DNA from 4 places in the Pantoea sp. B65 genome. Region 1 is predicted to be linked to each of the others. Evidence: predicted binding sites of a transcription regulator. Region 1 holds the regulator's gene; each other region holds the start of a gene.
What was found. The regulator Fur, encoded in region 1, represses iron uptake genes when iron is present. The targets are predictions, from matches to a motif close to ATAATAATGAGAACNACTATCAA.
Positions count from the first base shown of each region.

Region 2: efeU (iron uptake transporter permease EfeU) is a predicted target of Fur. The motif match lies at 1,841-1,863, and genes of this name have one in related genera.
Region 3: gpmA (2,3-diphosphoglycerate-dependent phosphoglycerate mutase) is a predicted target of Fur. The motif match lies at 3,610-3,632, and genes of this name have one in related genera.
Region 4: sodA (superoxide dismutase [Mn]) is a predicted target of Fur. The motif match lies at 2,574-2,596, and genes of this name have one in related genera.

Region 1 is NZ_JAHXPU010000034.1:11,445-17,601, reverse strand. It holds gene ybfF (esterase) at 1-726, shown strand, start outside; gene ybfE (LexA regulated protein) at 952-1,230, shown strand; gene fldA (flavodoxin FldA) at 1,397-1,927, shown strand; gene fur (ferric iron uptake transcriptional regulator) at 2,290-2,733, shown strand; gene JWF83_RS13670 (beta-N-acetylhexosaminidase) at 2,794-5,475, opposite strand; gene chiP (chitoporin ChiP) at 5,497-6,157, opposite strand, start outside.
Region 2 is NZ_JAHXPU010000041.1:59,127-65,283, forward strand. It holds gene efeO (iron uptake system protein EfeO) at 1-897, opposite strand, end outside; gene efeU (iron uptake transporter permease EfeU) at 954-1,787, opposite strand; gene putP (sodium/proline symporter PutP) at 2,000-3,484, opposite strand; gene putA (trifunctional transcriptional regulator/proline dehydrogenase/L-glutamate gamma-semialdehyde dehydrogenase) at 3,920-6,157, shown strand, end outside.
Region 3 is NZ_JAHXPU010000027.1:16,887-23,043, forward strand. It holds gene JWF83_RS12415 (YbgS-like family protein) at 1-18, opposite strand, end outside; gene aroG (3-deoxy-7-phosphoheptulonate synthase AroG) at 314-1,366, shown strand; gene JWF83_RS12425 (GNAT family N-acetyltransferase) at 1,560-2,099, opposite strand; gene JWF83_RS12430 (VOC family protein) at 2,228-2,623, shown strand; gene gpmA (2,3-diphosphoglycerate-dependent phosphoglycerate mutase) at 2,833-3,585, opposite strand; gene galM (galactose-1-epimerase) at 3,743-4,777, opposite strand; gene galK (galactokinase) at 4,771-5,919, opposite strand; gene galT (galactose-1-phosphate uridylyltransferase) at 5,916-6,157, opposite strand, start outside.
Region 4 is NZ_JAHXPU010000015.1:119,417-125,573, reverse strand. It holds gene JWF83_RS03470 (ABC transporter permease) at 1-64, opposite strand, end outside; gene JWF83_RS03465 (sugar ABC transporter ATP-binding protein) at 61-1,566, opposite strand; gene sodA (superoxide dismutase [Mn]) at 1,873-2,490, opposite strand; gene JWF83_RS03455 (aspartate aminotransferase family protein) at 2,704-4,044, opposite strand; gene JWF83_RS03450 (DeoR/GlpR family DNA-binding transcription regulator) at 4,307-5,083, shown strand; gene JWF83_RS03445 (hypothetical protein) at 5,080-5,664, opposite strand; gene JWF83_RS03440 (AAA family ATPase) at 5,661-6,157, opposite strand, start outside.

The DNA of each region.
Region 1 (6,157 bases):
GCTAATGCCACGCCGGTTCTGCTTATCCACGGCCTGTTCGGCAGTCTTGATAATCTCGGCGGACTGGCGCGCGGCCTGAAATCCGATCGCCCGGTATTGCAGGTTGACGTGCGTAATCATGGTCTGTCGCCGCGCAGTAACCAGATGAACTACCCGGCGATGGCGCAGGATATGCTGGACACGCTGGATGCTGCCGGGATTGATAAAGTGGCGATTATTGGTCATTCGATGGGCGGAAAAATCGCCATGACCCTCAGCGCGCTGGCGCCAGAGCGTATCGAACAGCTGGTGTTAATCGATATTGCGCCGGTGGATTACCAGACACGCCGTCATGATACCATCTTTGCCGCGATTAACGCCGTCACCGCTGCTGGCGTCAGCCTGCGCGCCGAGGCAGCGGAGGTGATGCGCAGTTATCTGGCGGAAGAGGGCATTATCCAGTTCCTGCTGAAATCCTTTCAGGAGGGCGAATGGCGTTTTAACGTGCCGGTGCTGTGGGACAATTACACCACCATTTCCGGCTGGGAAACCGTTCCTGCATGGCCGCATCCGGCGCTGTTTATCCGGGGCGAGCTCTCCCCTTATCTCGACGATATCCATCGTCAGGCGGTAATCGATCAGTTCCCGCAGGCACGCGCTCATGTGATTGCCGGCGCCGGACACTGGGTACATGCTGAAAAACCTGATGCGGTTTTGCGCGCAATTCGCCGCTTTTTTGCGCTTTAAAAGCAAATAGTTGCCGCCACAGTGAAATGATTGTCGCGACGACTTTCACTGGGGTATGATGGCGCGCTAAAATTTTGCCGCCGTTGGCAACACCGACCATTGGCTTGCCGCGGGCAAGATAATCAGCCTGGCGGGACGGTGTTATTTTCGACGGCAAACCGGCCCGTTTAGTCAGAACCCGCGTGGCGATTTCAGACGCTGACGCTCATTCAGTATCATGATTCTATGGCAAAAGAAAACACCGACCGCACGACGATCGATCTGTTCGCAGACGAACGCCGCCCGGGACGACCAAAAACCAATCCGCTGACGCGTGATGAACAGCTGCGCATTAATAAACGCAATCAGCTAAAACGCGACAAAGTTCGTGGGCTACGTCGCGTCGAGCTGAAAATGAACAGCGACGCGGTTGATGCGCTCAACCAGATGGCTGAACAGCGTAATATCAGCCGCAGCGAGCTGATTGAAGAGATGATTCTGGCGCAACTCCACGTCACCGGCTGATCGTCCGGCGCAGAAAAGTGGCGATAAACCGAGGCGTTGAACGCACAAAGCGACAAATCCGGCGGCATTTCAAGTTCCGCGCCCCGGTACTGTCTGCTATCATTGCCAGTAACTGTGTATCTGTAGCATTCACCATATCAATAAGTTTCAAGAGGTTATTAAGCTCATGGCAATCGTAGGCATTTTCTTTGGCAGCGATACTGGCAATACGGAAAACATTGCAAAGATGATCCAAAAGCAACTGGGGAAAGACGTTGCTGAGGTTCATGATATTGCCAAGTCTGCCAAAGAAGATCTTGAGGCTTTTGATATTCTGCTGCTTGGTATCCCGACCTGGTACTATGGCGAAGCCCAGTGCGACTGGGATGACTTTTTCCCGACGCTGGAAGAGATCGACTTCAACGGTAAACTGGTTGCGCTGTTTGGTTGTGGCGATCAGGAAGACTATGCCGAATACTTCTGCGATGCGATGGGCACCATTCGCGATATCATTGAGCCGAATGGCGCAGTGATTGTCGGCCACTGGCCGGTTGCAGGTTATCACTTCGAAGCTTCCAAAGGGCTGGCGGATGATGACCACTTCCTCGGCCTGGCGATTGATGAAGATCGTCAACCCGAACTGACCAGCGAACGGGTTGAAAAGTGGGTGAAGCAAATTTTTGATGAACTTCAGCTGAAAGAAATCATCGAAGCTTAGTATGACTGACGCAATGTGGGTGCTGGCTCACATTGAGTCAGCGGTTTTTCCTATAGAAATAATAGATACATGTTTGTAACTTTTACCGGCAAATCTGTACAATACCCCCATCGGTCACACTGCTATTGCCGTTTTCGAAGCATAGTGAAGGGGTTAGCACAGTATCTATCACAGGACAGACTCCGAGGCATGGACTTCTCACGGACGTAACTCATTACATCCTTCAGTTGTTGCACGCTCTCCATGCCGTTTTCATTTCGAAGCACGAGTTCTATAATGAGACGCAATAAGTTTTCGCGTTGACCGATGTTCAGGGCTTTTCAGCCACATTGTGACTAGCAAAGTAACAGGACAATATCCGCATGACTGACAACAACACCGCATTAAAGAAGGCCGGCCTGAAAGTCACGCTTCCCCGACTGAAAATTCTGGAAGTGCTTCAGGAACCTGAGGGCCATCACGTCAGTGCGGAAGACTTGTACAAGCGCCTGATTGATATGGGCGAAGAGATTGGTCTGGCGACAGTTTACCGCGTCCTGAACCAATTTGATGATGCGGGGATCGTTACCCGTCATAATTTCGAAGGCGGCAAGTCTGTTTTCGAACTTACGCAGCAACATCACCACGATCACCTGATTTGCCTCGACTGTGGCAAAGTGATTGAATTCAGTGATGAATCGATTGAAACCCGTCAGCGTGAAATCGCAACACGCCACGGTATTAAACTGACTAACCACAGTCTGTACCTGTATGGTCACTGTGCGCTGGGCGATTGCCGCGAAGACGAAACGCTCCACGACAAATAAATTATGCTATGCAGTAACTAATGACAAAACCGGTGAAACTTCACCGGTTTTTTTATGCCGCTAATCCATCGCCTGTGGCGCCTGCAGCTTCTCCACCCGGCTGTAACGCCCGCCATCGGCACTGGCGCTGCGCAACCACACTTCACTGCCGACGCGCGGCGGCAACTGCGGATCATAACGCTGCCATTGTTTACCGCCGTCGGTTGAAAACTCGATCCTGATGCCCGGCAGCGCGCTGTTTGCCTCCAGCACCCGATGATAAATGCGCCCTCCCGGCAGCGGCAGACGCCAGGCAATACCCTGCTTATCCAGTTTAGCCAGCTCACGCTGCCCGAGCAGATTAGCAAAACGTTGCCAGTCCTGACGCAACGCCGCGGTATCGACCCAGTGAGTTTTACCCTGCTGGTATTCGCGTCCGGGCTGATAGTCCAGTTCCCAGCCGGCACGATGCCAGCCACGCTCGGCAACCGACAGCAACCGCGGGAAAATCATCGCCTCCATCTGCCGATCGCTGCGTACCGTTTCGCTCCACAGCTGTGCGGAAATCCCCTGCGCCCCCGGCCACGGCTTAGCGGATTTGGCGCTAAAGCGGTTACCGTCACGATCGACCGAGGTTTCAGCATTTTGCGCCAGGTTATCCGGCGCGAAACTGAACATCTTACGCTCATCATTAAAGCGCGTTCCCCAGTAATAACCGGGCTCCAGCGGGTTCACTTCGTACGGGAAATCCATATACAGATAGTCAGGACTGGAAACCACCACCTCATAGCCCTTCTTCGCCCAGTCATTAACGCTGTCGAAACCGCCCCAGTACAGGGTATCCCAGAAATTCACCGTCACCTGCGGAGTGGCAAACGCACTGGCGTGAGCGACCGTTTTCAGCCCATCCTGCCATGCCTGCATATGATGAATCCCCTGCGCCTGCGCTAAACGGCTGACCTCAATAGCGAACCAGCCGGGCAAATCGGCAATGCTGGCCACCCGGCCCTGTTGCACCATACGCTGACAGACCGGCGAGCGCGCCCAGGGGTGATCCTCCTGCTGCCGATTGATTATCCCCTTCCCCGCTTCCGGGTGGCGACGGTCGGTATAACCTGGCCCCAGACGAATGTTCTGCGCCTCATCGCCGCCAAAGTGCCAGCGGGTTAATGGCTGCCCGGCCGCCTGATGCATGGCGCGGAATTCACCGATCACCTTAGCCACAAAACGTTTTGATGAATCCAGGCAGGGGTTCAGGTAGCTGGTGCGATCATAAAACTGCACCGAAGTGGTATTCGAGCTGTCGTCCGCATCCAGCAGCCGATACTCCGCCGCCTCAGCGGCTTTGCCCTGGCGCATTAAGCGCTGGTAGCGTGCTTCCATGGCGATCACCGCAGCGCGCGCATGGGCTGGCATATCCACTTCGGGGATCACCTCAATCAGCCGCGCGGCGGCATATTGCAGAATATCGATATAATCGGCCCGGCTGAAATAGCCGCTGCCGCTATTGTCGCTGTCGGGGCCGGAACCGAGCTGCGGCAGCAGACAGCGCTGTTCAGACGGATCGTGACAACGACGCCCTGCCACCGCGGTCAGTTCCGGCAACCCGGCGATTTCGATACGCCAGCCTTCATCATCCGTCAGGTGAAAATGCAGTTTATTCATTTTCCATGCCGCCATCTGATCCAGCAGACGTTTAACCGCGGCCTTACTGTGGAAATTGCGCGCCACATCCAGCGCCACGCCGCGATAAGCGAAACGCGGCGCGTCGCTGGCCTCAAGGGCGGCGATCTTTTTATCGCCATCAGCCGGCAGCAGTGAAAGGATCGACATCAGACCATAGAACACCCCTGCCGGATCATAGCCCGTCACCCGCGCCCCGGAGCGCGCGATAACTAAGCGGTAAGCGCCCGAGCGCGCCAGTGCGCCGCGAAAACCCGCGCGATCGATAGCGGTAGCGACCGGATAACCGTCGGCGCGCGGCTCAACCCCGGCGCGGGCAAAATGCTGGCGGATAACCGCCGCTTTATCCGCCGACAGGGATAACAGATCGAGCGCGACCCCGGCCTGCAAATCAACATCTTCCGCGCCTACCGTCAGTTGCAGCGGCGTCGGCGTAATCTGCCCACGTAAGCTGGCCGCCGCGAGTGTTTTAATATCGCGATTTTTTTCAAAACGAGTTTGCGCATTCATCAGCACATTTTTATCTTCCGCGGTGCGCTGCCACTGCGCGCCGAAGGGCGCGACAAAACGCGTCAGATCCTCACTGTCGGTACTGGCGATCACCCTGATGGCGGCATCCCCCGCGCTAACGTACCAGCGCGGCATGACATCGCTGACCGCCAGTTGCCAGTACTCATTGATAATCGGGATGCTGACCGTCTCCCCGGCGGCAAAGCCGGTAAATTTCTCCGTCGGCTGCAGTTTATGCAGATCGCCGATAATATGGCTAATACGGAACTGGTCACTCTCAACTTTTAGTATCGGGCGAATGCTACTGAGATAAATAGCCCAGTTCTGGCTGCTCAGCGCCGGGCCGGGATTGGTCAGGCGGATAAGCGCGCGGTTGCAGGCAGCCCAGTCAGCGCCCAGAGCGGCGCAGTCAACGCCATGCTGCGCCGCATGGTTATCCGTCACCTGGTAGCTAACGCCGAACTGGCTGATTTGATCGGCCAGCTGTTGCTCACTGGCCATACAGCCGCCGCCCGCCAGCCCGCTTAAGGCGGCCAGCACTATCCCTGTTCTGTGTCGTTTCACGTGCATACTCCTGTTATTACGTGCGGGTTAAAAAATCGTGAAGGGAGCCATCACGATAAACTTCACATCTTTCTCATCCTGAAAGATATTGCCGTAGCCGCCGCTGTAGCTGGGCAGCGTGCTGTGGTTGTTATATTGGGTGTAATGCAGTTTAAACCGGGTGCCTTTGGCGCCGCCCTGCGGGATGGTATACAGCAGATCGACACTCCAGGCCGACTCTTTCAGCCGCTGATTCTGGTCCCATTGCGGACTGGTGGCGGGCCTGGCGTCCCAACCCCAGGCCAGAGAACCACCCAGTTGCCAGTCCGGCAGTTGCCAGCCTTTCAGGTCATACAGCACGCCGGCAAACAGCGCCTTTTCCCCATTGGCATTCCAGTCTGAACGCGCATCCCACCAGATATCGAGCCGGCCGTTGGAGCTGGCATAGCCCGGCGTCATCCGCTGCAGAAAATAGCCCTGATTGCCTTGCGCTTTCACCCAGCTGCCTTCAAGGCGAAAATCGAACGGGCCGTGGCGATAACCCAGCGTCAGTGCCTGCAACCACGCCAGACCGTCGTAAATATCGTTCAGATTGCCGGCGCCGCCCTGTTGTTTATCCCTGGCGCCATAGAACTGATAGCTGGTACGCAGATCGTTACCCGCCAGCGGAAACCCATACGAGACTTTGGCAAAATATTGATCGATATAG
Region 2 (6,157 bases), on a different contig from region 1:
CTGCGCGCCATCGACATTCGCGCGGAAGTCCCACAGATCGGTACGGCTGTAACGATCTTCTTCACCGGAGATCTTGCTGGAGGCCACTTCTTCAATCAGACCGGCGGCACCGCCCACGACTTTGCCCGGCGGGAATGCCAGCTCATTGATGCGGGTTTGCAGATCCAGGGTGTCTTTATACAGACGGTCAGCAAATTCATCCATACCTTTGGTGGTGTTATCGCCAAATAGCGCTTTCTCCAGGCGGTGGAAACCGGTGAAGTTAGGATCTTCCGCTTTCTTCTCGAAGTCGTCTTCACGCGCATCAATGCTGCCATCCAGGTCGGAGAACAGCTCAGCAATCGGCTCAATACGCTCATAATGCTGACGGGTTGGCGCAAACAGTGCTTTGGCTTTGGCTATATCTCCGGCTTTCACCGCATCGGTAAAGGCTTTGGTTCCGAGCACCAGCTGATCAACCTCTTTCGTGACATACACTTTATATTCGGCAATCGGGCCGACCAGCTGCAGCACATCTGGCTTGCCGTCATTCACTTTCGCGCCGCTGTCCTTCACAATCAGCTTGCCTTTTGGATTACTCAACAGGCCGCAGGTCATATCATACTCACCGGCTTCCAGATTAGCCGTCATCTTCTGGGTAAAACCAGGGGCGATATTTTCGCGCTCCTCGACCACCATCACCCCTTTCAGGATCTCCCACTCCAGCCCTTTCTGGCTGTCGTTTTTGATAATAAACTGGGTTTTACCGGCGTTTACCGTCAGGGACATCGGCTCACACTGTTTGTCGTTAACGCTAATTTTTACCTGTTGAACATCAGCGGCCTGCACGGCGCCAGACGCGGCAGAAATCGCCAACAGCGCGACATACAGCGCCTTGCGACGAAAACGAATAGTCATACACTTTCCCTTTTAGTTGGTTTAAATGCGCGCCACAGGACGCGCTGTTACCCAGCTTAGCGCGAGCTTCTCACTGCGGAAGCCGTTGGTCGTGCCGGCATAAAGAACAGCAGCAACGCCGGAATCAGATAGACAAAGTACACCGCCACTTCACTGACGGTTGGCGTTTCCTGATAACCCAAAATACCTTCCAGCAGCGTGCCGAACAGGGTATGGGTTGAGAGTGAATTACTCAGGTCAAAGGCGATATCCTGGAAGTGATTCCACAGGCCAGCTTCATGAAAGGCGCGGATGGCGCCCGCCGCCAGACCCGCGGCGACAAACAGAATAAACAGGCTGCTCCATTTGAAAAACTTCGCCAGATTAAGCCGCACGCCGCCCCAGTAGAGCAACATGCCGAGAATCACCGCCACGGCCAGCCCAAGCATCGCCCCCGCTGGCGGCCCGATGCCCAGATCCTGCTGAAAAGCCGCCAGCAGGAAAAATACCGACTCCAGCCCTTCGCGCGCCACGGCGAGAAACACCATCAGCACCAGCGCCCAGCCATTGTTATTACCTTTCTGCAAGGCATGGTCGACGGCGTCTTCCAGCTGGGCTTTCACATTACGTGACACCCTGCGCATCCAGAACACCATATAGGTGAGGATCGCGACCGCAATCACCGCCACGATGCCTTCAAACAGTTCCTGCTGTTTCTGCGGGAATTCACCGGTGGTTTCATTGATAAATACGCCCACCGCCAGGCAGAGCGCCACGGCGATAACTACCCCGATCCACATGGCACCAAACCATTTCGCGCGTTGGGTACGTTTCAGGTAGCTGGCAATCAGACTAACAATCAGCGCCGCCTCTAATCCTTCACGTAACATAATAAGAAATGGAACAAACATGCCTGAACACCTCAAATGTGAAACTTAGGTCAACGGGAAGTAAAGAAGCGTAAATCAAAACGATATCGATTATCATTATCGCCAGTAAAAATACAAGAGGCGGCCCGGGTATTTTGTGCATTTGCGAGGGCTTCCGGCAAAAAAATGGCCCCGCGCCATACGGGGCCATTAGCGACGGGATAAAACCCGCCGTGTAACCGAACGGTAACAAACTAGTCGGCGTTGAATTCCGCCTCTGCCGCCGCAAAACGCAATTGCGCCGCCTGAGATGGCGCCTGACCCAGCAGGCTGACCAGCACAATCGCTATACTGGCGAAGATAAAGCCCGGGATAATTTCATACAGATCCAGCCAGGCATACTGCTTCCACACCAGCACGGTTACCGCACCAATAATCATCCCCGCCAGCGCACCGTTACGGGTGGTCCGCGACCAGCACACCGAGAACAGTACCACCGGACCAAAGGCGGCGCCGAAGCCCGCCCAGGCATAGCTCACCAGGCCCAGCACGCGGTTATCCGGATTGGCGGCCAGCGCAATGGCAATCACCGCCACCAGCAGTACCATCATACGGCCAACCCACACCAGCTCACGCTGGCTGGCATTTTTGCGCAGAAAACTTTTATACAGATCTTCGGTAAGTGCGCTGGAGCACACCAGCAACTGGCAGCTGAGCGTCGACATCACCGCCGCCAGAATCGCCGACAGCAGAATACCGGCAATCCATGGATTAAACAGAATTCGCGCCAGTTCAATAAACACCCGCTCGCCGTTTTCGCTGACGCCCGTCGCCTGAGCGGGGTTATTCTGGAAGTAAGCGATACCAAAGAAGCCCACCGCCACCGCGCCGCCGAGGCAGAGGATCATCCACGCCATACCGATACGACGTGCGGTACGGATTGAACGATGGGAGTCTGCCGCCATAAACCGCGCCAGAATATGGGGCTGACCAAAGTAGCCCAGCCCCCAGCCCAGCAGGGAGATCACCGCAACGAAATTCAGCCCTTTCAGCATATCGAGGTTCTCCAGGCTTTTCGCCTCAATCACCTGCAGCGAATCGCTGACGCCGCCAACCGCGAAGATCACCATCACCGGCGTCAGGATCAGGGCAAAAATCATCAGACTGGCCTGCACGGTATCGGTCCAGCTCACCGCCAGAAAACCGCCAACAAAGGTATAAGCAATGGTGGCGGCGGCACCGGCCCAGAGCGCGGTTTCGTAGCTCATGCCAAAGGTGCTTTCAAACAGACGCGCACCGGCGACAATCCCGGAAGCGCAGTAGATGGTGAAGAACACCAGGATGACCATGGCGGAAATCACCCGCAGTAACTTGCTGTTATCTTCAAAACGGCTGGAAAAGAAGTCCGGCAGCGTCAGTGCGTTATCGTGGTGCTCGGTTTGCACCCGCAAGCGTCCGGCAACAATTTTCCAGTTAAGCCAGGCGCCAATCGTCAGCCCGATAGCAATCCAGCTTTCTGAAATTCCCGAGAGGAATATCGCTCCGGGCAATCCCATCAGTAGCCAGCCACTCATATCCGAGGCCCCCGCCGACAGCGCGGTCACCACACTGCCAAGGCTGCGACCGCCTAAGATATAGTCATCAAAGTTTTTTGTTGAGCGGTAAGCGAGAAAACCGATCAACACCATGCCAAGAATATAAACACTAAAGGTCACCATCATTGGTGTACTTATCGTCATCCAGGTTCTCCATTTTTTATCGATTTATTGTAGCGGGTGATTTTTGCTCTCTGCCACCGCCGGAACGTAGCGGTAACACCACCTTCAACCCCGAGGCGCGGTATCCTGCCGGAAAGCCGTTATGCGCACAATGGATTTAACACATTCATTACCGCCAGTTCACCTGTAACGCGATGAAAAAAGTCCGCAGGTTGCACCCGATCACAGTTTTCACAGTTGCACCTGATAACAACCCGAATAATATTGAGGATTTACAGGCATTACAGAACTGGCGAGGATCTTGCAGCAATAACCATGCCGCTTTCAGAGCGTTAACATTTAACGCCGTGTCCGGCTTGTTAAGCAGGTCACAATTAACAAGGTTGCACAAAGTTGCAACATAAGTGATATTGCTGCTGATTATCATCATTTTTCATTTTGAGGAGTATTTCAGGCATGGCAACAACCACCATGGGTGTCAAGCTAGATGAAGCCACACGCGATCGGATTAAACTGGCCGCGCAGAAAATTGATCGCACGCCGCACTGGCTAATTAAACAGGCTATTTTCAACTACTTATCCCATCTTGAGACAGGTGATGCCGTGCCGGAAATCGCGCTTAACAGCGCGTTGAATGAAAATGATGAGCAACCGGCTGAAGAGTACCATCAGCCTTTCCTCGACTTTGCGGAACATATTTTGCCACAGTCGGTCACCCGCGCGGCAATTACCTCCGCCTGGCGTCGTCCGGAGACGGAAGCCGTCGCCATGATGCTGGAGCAGGCGCGTCTGCCCGCCCCGCTGGCGCAGAAAACCCATCAACTGGCCAGTACGCTGGCGGAGAAGCTGCGGCACCAAAAAGGGGCAACCGGACGCGCCGGCATGGTGCAAAGCCTGCTGCAGGAGTTCTCACTCTCCTCGCAGGAAGGGGTCGCGCTGATGTGCCTGGCGGAAGCGCTGCTGCGTATCCCGGATAAACCTACCCGCGATGCGTTAATTCGCGACAAAATCAGCAACGGCAACTGGCAATCACACCTCGGCCGCAGCCCTTCCCTGTTCGTCAATGCTGCCACCTGGGGGCTGCTGTTTACCGGTCGTCTGGTCTCCACGCATAATGAGGCCAGCCTATCGCACTCGCTCAATCGCATTATTGGTAAAAGCGGTGAGCCGCTGATCCGTAAAGGCGTTGATATGGCAATGCGGCTGATGGGCGAACAGTTTGTTACCGGCGAAACCATTGCCGAAGCGCTGGCCAATGCGCGCAAGCTGGAAGAGAAAGGCTTCCGCTACTCCTACGATATGCTGGGCGAAGCGGCGCTGACCGACGACGATGCTAAAGCCTACCTGCTCTCGTATCAACAGGCGATTAACGCCATTGGTAAAGCCTCCAATGGTCGCGGCATTTATGAAGGGCCGGGCATCTCCATCAAACTGTCGGCGCTGCATCCGCGCTACAGCCGTGCCCAGTATGAGCGGGTAATGGACGAACTCTACCCTGTCCTGAAATCCCTGACGCTGCTGGCGCGCAGCTACGATATCGGCATTAATATCGATGCTGAAGAGGCTGACCGGCTGGAGCTGTCGCTGGATCTGCTGGAGCGGCTCTGCTTCGAACCCGAACTGGAAGGCTGGAACGGTATTGGCTTTGTGATTCAGGCCTATATGAAACGCTGTCCGTTCGTGATCGACTCACTGATCGATATGGCGCAGCGCAGCCGTCGCCGTCTGATGATCCGCCTGGTAAAAGGCGCCTACTGGGACAGCGAAATCAAACGCGCCCAGCTGGATGGGCTGGAAGGCTACCCGGTTTACACCCGCAAGGTCTATACCGATATCTCCTACCTCGCCTGCGCGCGCAAACTGCTGGCGGTGCCCAATCTGATCTATCCGCAGTTTGCCACCCATAACGCCCATACGCTGGCGGCGATCTATCAGCTGGCGGGCAATAACTACTATCCGGGACAGTATGAGTTTCAGTGCCTGCATGGTATGGGCGAACCGCTGTACGAGCAGGTGGTGGGAAAAGTCGCCGATGGCAAACTGAACCGTCCGTGCCGCATCTATGCGCCGGTCGGAACACATGAAACGCTGCTGGCGTATCTGGTGCGCCGCCTGCTGGAAAATGGCGCTAACACCTCTTTTGTCAATCGCATCGCCGATACCAGCCTGCCGATTGATGAACTGGTGGCCGATCCGGTGGCGGCAGTGGAAAAACTGGCGGCAGCAGAAGGCGCGGTGGGTTTACCGCATCCGAAAATCCCGCTGCCGCGCGAACTGTATGGCAGCAAACGGCAGAACGCCGCCGGGCTGGATCTGGCAAATGAACATCGTCTGGCGTCACTCTCCAGCGCTCTGCTGCACAGCGCCAGTCAGCCATGGCTGGCACAGCCGATGATTGACGGTGAAACCGTCAGCGGCGCCACCCGAGCGGTGGTGAATCCGGCAGAGCCAAAAGACATAGTCGGCGAAGTCCGTGAAGCCAGCGAGCAGGAGGTTTCCACCGCGCTGGATGCCGCGGTTAATGCCGGATCTATCTGGTTCGCTACCCCGCCGCAGGAGCGGGCAGCGATTCTCGAACGCGCCGCGATGCTAATGGAAGGCCAGATGCAGCAGCTGATGGGGATTCTGGTCCGTGAGGCCGGAAAAACCTTCAGCAATGCAATCGCCGAAGTGCGTGAAGCGGTAGACTTCCTG
Region 3 (6,157 bases), on a different contig from region 1:
AATTGCAAACTTGTTCATCGTAATGCTCCTGTTCTTTATTGATTTATCGTCGAACCCAACCTGATACAGCGATTAAGTAATCAAAGTGATACAGGCGAAATAAAATCCCGACTAACAATTATAAGCCAACCGTTTGTGGCGTTAATGTCAATTTTTTAAGTGTTAACGTTTAAAAGTGTAGTAAAGAAGCTTTGAAACGCAAATCGGCGCGGCGGCATTGCGGGTGAAAGACGATTTACAGCACAGTGCGCAGCGGCTAAATTGGTCAGCGTGAGCCCGGTGCGCACCGGGCAAAGAATTTAATGGATACATTATGAATTACCAGAACGATGATTTAAGAATCAAAGAAATAAAAGAACTTTTGCCTCCGGTGGCGCTGCTTGAAAAATTCCCGGCCAGCGATAAAGCGGCTGATACTGTCTCCCGCGCCCGTCAGGCGATTCATAATATTCTTAAAAATAAGGATGACCGCCTGCTGGTGGTGATTGGACCTTGTTCCATTCATGATACTGAAGCGGCGAAAGAGTACGGTGCACGTCTGCTGAAACTGCGTGAAGAATTGAGTGACACGCTGGAAGTAGTGATGCGCGTCTATTTTGAGAAGCCGCGTACCACCGTCGGCTGGAAAGGGCTGATTAACGATCCCTATATGGATGGCAGCTTCCAGATCAATGATGGGCTGCGCATTGCGCGTAAGCTGCTGCTGGACATCAACGACAGCGGTCTGCCTGCGGCCGGTGAATTCCTCGATATGATTACGCCGCAATATATGGCGGATTTAATGAGCTGGGGAGCGATCGGCGCGCGGACTACCGAATCTCAGGTACACCGTGAACTGTCGTCCGGTTTATCCTGCCCGGTGGGCTTTAAGAACGGTACCGATGGCACGATTAAAGTGGCGATCGACGCTATCAGCGCCGCCAGTGCGCCGCACTGTTTCCTGTCGGTAACCAAATACGGCCATTCGGCGATTGTTGAAACCAGTGGTAACAGTGATTGCCATATTATTCTGCGTGGCGGTAAAGAGCCTAATTACAGCGCCCATCATGTTAGCGCGGTAAAAACCGGCCTGGAAAAAGCCGGTCTGGCGCCGCAGGTGATGATCGACTTCAGCCATGCCAACAGCAGCAAGCAGTTTCAGAAGCAGCTGGTGGTATCGGATGATGTGGCGCAACAGATTGCCGCGGGTGAACGGGCGATTGTTGGCGTGATGATTGAGAGTCATCTGGTGGAAGGTAATCAGAACCCGGAAAGCGGCGAACCGCTGGTGTACGGTAAGAGCGTAACCGATGCCTGTATTGGCTGGGAAGATACCGAAACCGTGCTACGTCAGCTGGCTGCAGCGGTGAAAGCGCGTCGCGGCTGATCCTCAGGCTCCGGCGGCGTGAATGCCGCTGCTTCATACTCCCCCCGGCGGCGCCCGGCGGAATAAATCCGACGCCGCCAGAAAGTTATCTGAAACAGCGTAGCTACCGTGCTGAAAGTCAGGCGGTAGCTGCAGAGTTGCCATCCTGTCGGCGTCGATTTACTTTCCTGATCTGCCGCGGGCGGGGTGGTTTTTAATCTCCGCCCTTATTGCGCCACTCTTCGGCGGTAAGGGTAAACATCAGGCTGGCCGCGGCATTGGCCACATCGTGTATTTTGCCGCTGTATCTGAGACCAGACTTTTTTAGTACGTTTTGCGAGTCATAATGGTTTTCCCGCACGACGGCAGAAATCTCGTTCAGCCCGAGCTGTCCGAAACCAAAGCGGATGGCGCGCCGCGCGAACTCCGTTGCCAGTCCTTTTCCCCAGGCTTCAGTGGCAAAGCGATAGCCGAGGTTGTTAATGGTGATGGTGTCGATATTGATGTGACTCAGCCCCCCAAAGCCAATTATTTTCTGCGGCTGATCCTGCGGGCAGATTGCCCAGTTGCCAAATCCTCTGTTCTGCCAGTGAGCCAGCCAGCGGTCGAGAACAAATTCAGCATAATGAATATCAGGATACGGACCCGAGGGATTAAATGTGTTGGTTGCCGGATCGCCGTAAATCCGGAACAGGTCGTCGACATCCGCTGGTTGCACCGGGCGAACAATAAGGCGTTCTGTTGTTAACTGCACAGAGAGTCCTTTGCTTATCTTATTATAAGGGTTTTATAACCTGTTTTTTTAAGGCAGGAAAGTGGAGCAGTGATACCGCTGCAGCTGCCAGGGTGACTGGCAATAACTGGCTATAACAGGAGAGCAGCGTGAGAACGCAGAAAAGATGCCTGGGATATGTGGCGATTGTGGTTGACGATTACGATCGTGCCATTGATTACTACACTAACAAACTGGGGTTTACACTGGTCGAGGATACGCCACAGCCGGGGAAACGTTGGGTAGTGGTTACCCCTGATGCGCAAAGTGACTGTAACCTGCTGCTGGCCAGGGCCGCCAGTGAAACGCAGCAGACATTTATCGGCAATCAGTGCGGTGGTCGCGTTTTTCTCTTCCTGCAAACTGATGATTTCTGGCGCGACTACCAGGCGATGAAAAGCAAGGGGGTCCATTTTTGCGAAGAACCACGCCAGGAAGAGTATGGCATGGTGGTAGTATTTGAGGATCTCTACGGTAACCGTTGGGATCTGTATCAGAACGCATGATCCGGCGGTAGGCGGGATTATTAGTGGCCTGTCGCAGCACCGCGCGTCGCCGGAAGCACAAGCCGCCGTCGCTGTCTGGCGGCAGGCGCAGTCCGATGGTCTGGCCGCGTTGCATCAATGCGCATCGGCGGCATGAGCGAATAAGCAAAAAAAAAGCCCGCTGACCGGGGGGATGCGGTGGTCAGCGGGCGATTTAGCTGGCGGTGTTATTACTTGGCTTTACCCTGGTTAGCGACGGCTGCGGCTTTCGCAGCAATCTCATCAGCATCGCCGAGGTAGTAGCGCTTCAGCGGTTTAAAGTTCTCGTCGAACTCATACACCAGTGGCACGCCGGTAGGGATGTTCAGCTCAAGAATTTCATCTTCGCTCAGGTTATCGAGGAATTTCACCAGCGCACGCAGGGAGTTACCGTGAGCGGCAATGATCACACGCTCGCCGCTCTTAATGCGCGGCAGAATGCTTTCGTTCCAGTAAGGGATAACGCGATCGATGGTCAGCGCCAGACTTTCCGTCAGTGGCAGCTCGGCGTCGGTCAGTTTTGCGTAACGTGGATCGTGTCCAGGAAAACGCTCATCTTCACGGGTCAGCTCTGGTGGGGTGATGGCAAAGCCACGACGCCATTGCTTAACCTGTTCGTCGCCGTATTTCTCGGCGGTTTCTGCTTTGTTCAGACCCTGCAGCGCACCGTAGTGACGCTCATTCAGCTTCCATGATTTTTCAGTTGGCAGCCAGGCCTGATCCAGTTCGTCAAGAACGTTCCACAGGGTGTGGATGGCACGTTTCAGCACGGAGGTATAAGCGAAGTCGAAAGCAAAGCCTTCTTTCTTCAGCAGCTCGCCTGCTGCTTTTGCTTCAGTACGACCTTTCTCGGACAGATCAACATCATACCATCCGGTGAAGCGGTTTTCGTTGTTCCACTGGCTTTCGCCGTGACGCACCAGAACCAGCTTAGTTACAGCCATAACTTAACTCCTTAATAATCTTACAGTTCTATGATAACGATTATCATTACATCGCCGAAAGTGCCTGCTTCGACAATTTGATATCCCTCTACCATAGCTGAAATCTGCGCACGGCGTAAGCCTGGGACGAACGCAGTGCGCGTTTTTCATGCTGTTTTCACACCGGGGTCAGGGTATAGCGGGTCACCGACTGATACGTTTCACCTGGCTGTAACCAGCAGCTCGGTTGCGGCCACTCAGGATGGTTGGGCGAGTCAGGCAGAAACTCACTCTCCAGCGCGATGCCCTGAAAGGCAGTATAGCTACCCTGTTCGCGTGCCGGCGTACCGTCGAGGTAATTCCCCGAATAGAACTGCAGCGCCGGCGCCGCGGTATGCACTGTCAGCTGCAGTTTGCCATCGGCTGACCACAATTGCGCGGCAGGCTGGCTACTGTCGCCGGCGCTATTCAGCAAAAACGCATGGTCGTAGCCTTTTACCACGCGCTGATCCTCATCCTGCAGGAACTCGGCGGCGACGGTTTTTGGCTGGCGAAAATCAAAACTGTTCCCGGTCACCGGTTTTAATTCTGCACAGGGGATACCCATGCTGTCGACGGGCAGATAGTGATCGGCCAGCAGTTGCAGGCGATGCTGACGGGCATCGCCATGCTGCGCATCGAGATTGAAATAGGCATGGTTGGTCAGATTCACCGGACAGGGCTGGTCGACCTGCGCCTGATACTCAATCGACAGGCAGTTATGCTCATCAAGACGATAGTGCACCCTGGCCTGCAGCGCGCCAGGGAAGCCCTGATCGCCGTCTGGCGAGGCAATACGGTAGTGCACTTCGCTTTCACTCTGGCTGACGATCTGCCAGCGGCGTTTATCAAAACCTTGTGGGCCGCCATGCAGCTGATGTTCACCCTGGTTGGCGACCAGCTGAATATTGCCCTGCTGCAGCCGGGCCGCGGCGATACGGTTAGCGTAACGTCCGACGGTGGCGCCGAGATAAGCCGCCTGATGAAGATAATCCGACGGCGTCGCGCAGCCCAGCAGCGCTTCACGCACGCTGCCATCTTTCATCGGCACGCGCGCGGAGAGCCAGGTGGCGCCCCAGTCCATAAAAGTGACCACCATGCCGTTCTGATTGCGCAGCACGGTAATTCGCCACGGCTGGCCGTCAGGCGCCAGTGACTGTGGTTGGTTTAGCATTGGCCAGCCCCCGCCGAAGCTTTACAGACGTAAAAGGTCTCTTTAATGCCGGATTTGGCCTGGTACTGTTCGGCTACCGCAGCTTTCACCTTATCGACCAGATCGAACGGCATCAGCGCGACAATACAACCGCCGAAGCCGCCGCCGGTCATGCGTACGCCGCCTTTGTCACCGATCACCGATTTGACGATCCCGACCAGCATATCAATCGGCGGCACCGTAATTTCAAAGTCATCACGCATTGAGGCATGAGATTCAGCCATCAGCACTCCCATACGCGCCAGATCGCCTTTGCTCAGCGCGTCGGCCGCTTCCAGGGTGCGGGCATTTTCGCTCAGCACGTGGCGTACGCGTTTCGCCACATCGGCATCCAGCAACTGCTCAGCGGCTTTAAACTCGGCGAGCCCGACATCACGCAGTGAGCTCTTCTCAAAGAAACGCGCTCCATCTTCACACTGTTGGCGGCGGGTATTATATTCACTGCCGACCAGGCTGCGGCGGAAGTTGGAGTTGATGATCACTACCGCGATCTCTTCCGGCATCGGCACCGGGCGTGTCCCGAGGGTACGGCAGTCCAGCAGCATGGCGTGATCTTTCTTGCCCAGCGCAGAGATGAGCTGATCCATAATGCCGCAGTTACAGCCGACGAACTGGTTTTCCGCTTCCTGACCGTTGAGGGCGATTGCCGCGCCATCCAGCGGCAGCTGATACAGTTCGCGCAGCACCGTGCCGACCGCCACTTCCAGTGACGCCGACGAGCTAAGGCCGGCGCCCTGCGGCACGTTGCCGCTGATCACCATATCCACGCCGCCAAACTGGCTGTCGCGCTGTTGCAGATGTTTCACCACGCCGCGCACATAGTTAGCCCACATTTTGTCCTGCAGGCTGACAATCGGCTGATCCAGTGAGAAAATGTCCTGCTGGTTGTCGTAATCGACGGCAATTACCCGCACCTGACGATCGTCGCGTTTGGCACAGCTGATCACGGTCTGATAATCAATAGCGCACGGCAGCACAAAGCCGTCGTTGTAATCGGTATGTTCGCCAATCAGATTCACGCGGCCAGGCGCCTGAATAAAATGACTCGGCTGATAGCCAAACTGCTCGCTAAAAATCTGTTGCGTAAGGGTTTTTAAGCTCATTGTGATGCTCCGGTCTGGCGGAAATGAATATCGCTGACAGAACGCAGACGTTCAGCCGCCTGTTCCGCCGTTAAGTCCCGCTGGGTTTCAGCCAGCATTTCATAACCGACCATAAACTTACGTACGGTTGCCGAGCGCAGCAGCGGGGGATAAAAGTGGGCATGTAACTGCCAGTGTGAGTTCTCTTCGCCGTTAAATGGCGCGCCGTGCCAGCCCATTGAGTAAGGGAATGAGCACT
Region 4 (6,157 bases), on a different contig from region 1:
GAAATTCAAATAACTGGTGACGCGCCGATGGCGCCCCCTTCAGGGAAATTTCTTTGCTGCTCACGCAGGGGTTCCTCCGGTGGAATAAAGTAAAAGCGTTTCTTCGTCAGCGGTACGAGCATCCATTTCCGCTACAATACGGCCATCCCACAGCACGCAAATGCGATCGCATAAACCAACCAGCTCGGCGAATTCTCCGGAAGCATATATCACCCCTTTGCCTTCGCGCGCCAGCCGATCGATTAATACGAACAGGTCAGTTTTTGCTTTAACATCAACGCCTTTGGTGGGCTCATCAAAAATCAGCACATCGGCGTTATTACGCAGCCATTTACCAATCGCCACTTTTTGCTGGTTGCCCCCCGACAGCCGGCGCAGGATCTGCTGCGGCCCGGTAGTACGAATCCCAAGCTGCTGGATCACCTGCTCTGCCCAGCGCCATGCCTGACGCCGGCCAAACACGCTCAAGCGCGAGAAGCTGTTATCAGCACTGACGCTAAGGTTCATGCTAACCGGCTCATCAATAAAAATGCCCTCTTTGCGTCGCTCTTCCGGCACCAGCGCCAGGCCTCTTTCGACCGAATCATGGGGTGAAGAGGGTTTCCACGCCTTACCATGCAGCTCACCAGCCCGCAGCTGGCTGCGGCTGGCGCCAAACAGCGCTTTACACAGTTCCGTCTTGCCGGCGCCGGCGAGGCCAGCAATACCCAGAATTTCGCCTTTACGCAGCGACAGCGAGATATCGCGCAACAGAGCATCGTCGTGCAGCCCGCTAATGCTCAGCACCGTCTCAGCCTGCACCGCGGCACGGCGCGGCGGATAGATATCATCCAGCTGATGACCGAGCATTTTTTCCACGATCTGCTCGCCGCTAAGGTTTTGCATCGGCGCACTTTCGATTAAGCGACCATCGCGTAACACCGTCAGCCGATCGCAAATCGCTTTCAGTTCGTGGATGCGGTGGGAAATAAACACCACACCAATGCCGCTACGCTGCAGACGGCGCACCACGGTAAACAGACGTTCGCTTTCATGCTGATCGAGTGGCGCAGTCGGCTCATCGAGGATCAAAAAGCGGCAGTGGTGGGATAAGGCGCGCGCCAGCAGAATTTGCTGTTTCTCTGCCAGCGTGCACTGTTCGATACGGCGACGGACATCGATCTGCACATCCAGCTGCGCCAGCAGTTCGCGCGCCTGACGGCGGATTTGCCCCCAGCGATAAACCTGACCGCCTTCGGCCAGTCGATCCAGCATGATGTTCTCCGCCACACTGAGCGTCGGCACCAGCGCCACATCAACCTCCTGCTGCACCAGATGAATACCCAGTTGTTTAGCGTCGCGCGGCGAGTTGATGATTACCGGTTGGCCATCCAGCAAAATTTTTCCCTGATAATGCTGGTGTGCGCCCGACAGCACCGCCATCAGTGTTGATTTCCCCGCGCCATTAGCGCCGGTTAATGCATGGATGGATCCGCCTTCAAGGGTGAAATCCACCTGAGTCAGCGCTGCAAAACCGCCAAAAGCGATGGAAATGTTATGCATTTCGAGGCGATTTAACGCAGTCATGGGCATCTCTGCTCCCGGATTTTAGCTGTGGGTTCGTCGCATTCTTATCGGAATGGTTACCTCCGGCAACGAACGAAAGCGCATAAGCTAACACAAAATGTTATTAGCCATCCAGACATCCAGACACAACAGCAAATTAGTGCGGTTATCCACTGGTTAAGCAGCAGGATCATGGGTATGTGTGGGGAGATTGCCAGAGGTTATGCTGAGGTTACTTTGCGGTTAATCAGCATCGCATAAATAAAAAACCGACGAAGCAGGCTCCGTCGGTTGGCTGTCACGCATTATAACGTGCAGAGAAAAAACTTATTTAGCAGACGCGAAACGTGCTGCAGCTTCGTCCCAGTTTACGACTTCCCAGAACGCTTTGATGTAGTCAGGACGTTTGTTCTGATATTTCAGGTAGTACGCGTGTTCCCACACATCCAGACCAACAATCGGGAAGCCAGAAACGCCAGAGATGGCTTCACCCATCAGTGGGCTATCCTGGTTAGCAGTAGAGACGACCGCCAGTTTGTCGCCTTTCTTAACCAGCCACGCCCAGCCAGAACCAAAACGGGTTGTTGCTGCTTTTTCGAATTCGGCTTTGAAAGCGTCAACGCTACCAAAATCTTTCTCAATTGCCGCTTTCAGCTCGCCCTGCAGAGAAGTGCCGGTTTTCAGGCCTTTCCAGAACAGGCTGTGGTTTGCGTGACCGCCTGCGTTGTTACGCAGTACAGTTTTCTTGTCTGCCGGAACCTGATCCAGTTTGGTGATCAGTTCATCCACTGGCAGATCGGCGAACTCAGTCCCTTCCAGCGCGGCGTTCGCGTTGTTGACATAGGTCTGGTGGTGTTTAGTGTGATGGATTTCCATCGTCTGCTTGTCGAAATGCGGTTCCAGTGCGTCGTATGCGTAAGGCAGGGATGGCAGTGAATAGCTCATGTTCATCATCTCCATTAATGTTGGGCGGCGCTCTGAGTTTTGGTTAGCACCGCGTAAGCAGTCGGATCATTATAGTTAAATAAATGATCTTGAAAATGCTTATCAATGCCCCAGGATTAATATGGGTATGTTTTAGCCGGCAATTTGGCAAGTTATCGGGACAAAAAGCGCGGAACCAGAAACGCGAAGGGGCCATTGCTGACCCCTGCCGGATTAACCTACCAGTGATGCCAGCGATTTATCCAGCGCACCCACCAGCCAGTCAATATCGCTCTCCTGGAACGCCAGTGGCGGACGCAATTTCAGCACATTGCCATACGGGCCGGCGACCGACGTCAGGACGTGGTTATCACGCAGCTTCTCGATCACATCCAGTGCCAGCTGCTTATCCGGGGTTTTACTGGCGCGATCTTTCACCAGCTCAAAGCCGATAAACAGTCCCGCGCCACGCACATCGCCGACGCACTCATATTTATCCATCAGCCCGGTCAGCGCCGCCAGCAACTTGCCGCCCACAATCCGGCTATGCTCTTGTAAACCTTCCTCTTTAATCACTTTCAGCACCGCCTGAGCCGCCGCCATTGCGACCGGGTTACCGCCGAAAGTATTGAAATAAGGGATTTCATCGCTGAAAGCGGCTAAGACATTGCTTTTCGCCAGCAGAGCCGATACCGGAATACCATTACCCATTGGCTTACCGGTGGTGACCACATCCGGCACCACATCATGGCGTGCAAAGCCCCAGAAGGCGTCACCGGTACGCGCAAAGCCAGGCTGTACTTCATCGGCGATAAAAATACCGCCATTCTTATGCACCACATCGATAGCCTGCTTCAGGTAGCCTTTAGGTCCTGGCAACACACCGTCGGAAGAGAAAATGGAGTCAGCAAGGAAACCAGCAAACTTGATACCGTGCGCCGCCATATCATCGATCTGTTTCTGAATCTCAGCGGCAAACCAGGCGCCAAGATCCGGCGCGTCAACCCGATAGCGGTCCGGCGGCAGTACTAAACGGGTGGTGGCCGCCAGCGACTGACCGCTACCCAGCGCCGGTGAGGCGCCGGAAGTCAGATCGCTGGTACCATGGTAGGCTTCCTGGCTGACGATAATCCCGGTGCCGCCGCTAAAGGAACGTGCCACGCGGATCGCCAGATCATTCGCTTCCGAGCCGGTACACATATACATGGCGCGGTCGATTTCTGCCGGCAGGGTCGCCAGCAGATCTTCAGAATAGTTAAGAATATTTTCGTGTAAGTAGCGGGTATGGGTATTTAGCATCCCCATCTGCTGGTGTACCGCCTCAATCACCGCCGGGTGGCAATGACCAATACTGGCCACGTTGTTATAGACATCAAGGTACTTATCACCTGCCGCATCCCACAGATATTGCCCTTTACCGCGCACCAGATGTACCGGTTTGCGATAGAACAGACGGTAGGATTCACCGAGAACTTTGCTGCGTTTATCGGTGAGTTTGCGCACATCGGCATCTAAGCCGTCGGCGTGCTCCGCACGAAAACTGTTGGTGTCCATGATGGTCGAACGTGTTGCCATGGTAACTCCCGTTGCGAAATTAAGTTTGGCCTGACGGCGAAGAGGAGGAAAATTTCAGCACAACCTGAGCTCATCATGGCCTATTTTTATAAAAATGCAACCAAATACACAAATACAATAAAATACACATGAAGGTGATAAGATTGTCGGGTAAGCTAACCACCCTGACGCGTGGGGACCAGTAATGGCCCTGACGGTGGTTCAGATCCCCGTTGCGTTGGGGCAGCCCGTGCCGATGATATGCACCACAAGGAATAAAATCATGTTGCAGGAAACACGTTTACACCGCATCCGTGCGCTACTCAGCACCCTCAGCCAGGTCAGCACCGAGCGGATTATTAAAGAGCTGGGGATTTCACGCGAAACGGCACGGCGCGATATTATCGAGCTGGAGGCGCTGGGACTGGCACGCCGCGTACATGGTGGTCTGGTGGCGTTGGATACCACCCCGGAACCGCCGCTGACGGTACGCAGCGCGGTACAGGCAAAGGAGAAGCGCGCCATTGCGCGCGCCGCGGCACAGCGACTCCTGCCGGGCCAGACGCTGTTTCTTGACGCGGGCAGTACCACCACCATGCTGGCGGATGAGCTGCGTTCGATGTCAGGTTTAACCATTATTACCAATAGTCTGCACGCCGCACTGAAGCTGAGCGCGGCCGAAGAACATGAGACACTGAATAATGAGGTGATCCTGCTCGGCGGCAGCATGATGGCTGGCGCCCAGCAGACGCGCGGTGAACTAACCGTTGGGGAAATTTATCGCTATCGCGCCGATGTCGCGCTGTTATCCCCGGTGGGTATCGACAGCAAAAGCGGCGCCAGCAGCTTTTATCCCCACGAAGCGGCGATTGCCCGCGCCATGACCCAACAGGCAACGCAACTGATTCTGCTGGCCGATCACAGCAAGCTGGGGATCACCAGCCGGATGGTGTATGCCACCAGCAGCGAAATTAGCCTGCTGGTGACTGACAGCGCGGCAACCAGACAGCCGGCATTTACGGCGTTGCAAAACAAACTGCCGGAAATAGTGCTGGCTTAAACCATTAAAAAATAGCGATAAGGAAACTCATCGATATCCATTTCATCGCGCACGGCAAGAAATTTTTGCAGCTCGCGACGCCTTGCGACCTTTCTGGATGGTGAGTTTAAGCCATACAGCTCGAGGGTTTTTTCCGCCCGCAGACCATCCTGCGCGGCGATTTCCGGCGCCGGGTGTAATGCGCCGTCAGAAAAGTTACAGATAAAGTAATGCTCAAAGCAGTAGTCGTGTTCATCCGGCTTCAGCAGTAATTCAGTGTATTTTTCCCCTTTTGCACTCTGGCAGACATCACAGCAGGGGAACAGATTTTCCCAGCAAAACGCCAGCTGCGGATAAGCACTTTTCGGGCGAAAATGCTCTAATGTTTTGCGTCCTTCATTACCGACAAAACCATCACAAAATGCGCAGTGCTCACGGGTGAGCGCCAGCAAGGCATCGCGCGTGGCACGATAGCAGCTTTGCGAATACCAGCTGAAGCGGGCGGAGGGATTGGCGCGGCGTGCGCTGACATAGCGCTCGGTCCACTCCTGCCAGCGTGCTGCAAGGCAAAAAGGGTGTTCGTTGCGAATCATCTTAATCATCCGCGATCTCCTGCTGGTTGAATACGTCGTGCCAGCTGACGCAGTTCCAGTTCGATAATGGTGTCGAGTTCTTCGCCCCGCTCGCGGATCTTATCGGCCAGGGCTATCAGCTCACGATCATTGCCTGAGCGGCTGTTAAGGCAGCGATTGCGCAGTTGGTAAAAGGCGTTAAGCAGCGTCTCGGTTTCAATATCAAACTGCTCCCCGACCTGAAACACCTCTTCCAGAATCACCTGATAGCTTTTGCCCGCGGCGGCGGCAACCGGAACGATCTGTTCCGCCACTAAGCTATCGCCAGCGGTTTCACGCTGTGGATCGGGCAGGCAATAGATCCACGCATCTTCAACAGAGCCGACCACAAACGGCGAATGGGTGGAGATAAAAATCTGCGCGCCGGGCAGTAATTTTTGCAGTGCGGGCAGAATACGTCGTTGCCAGGTGGGATGCAGATGAATATCGATTTCATCGAGGAACAGCAACAGCGGTTGTGCGA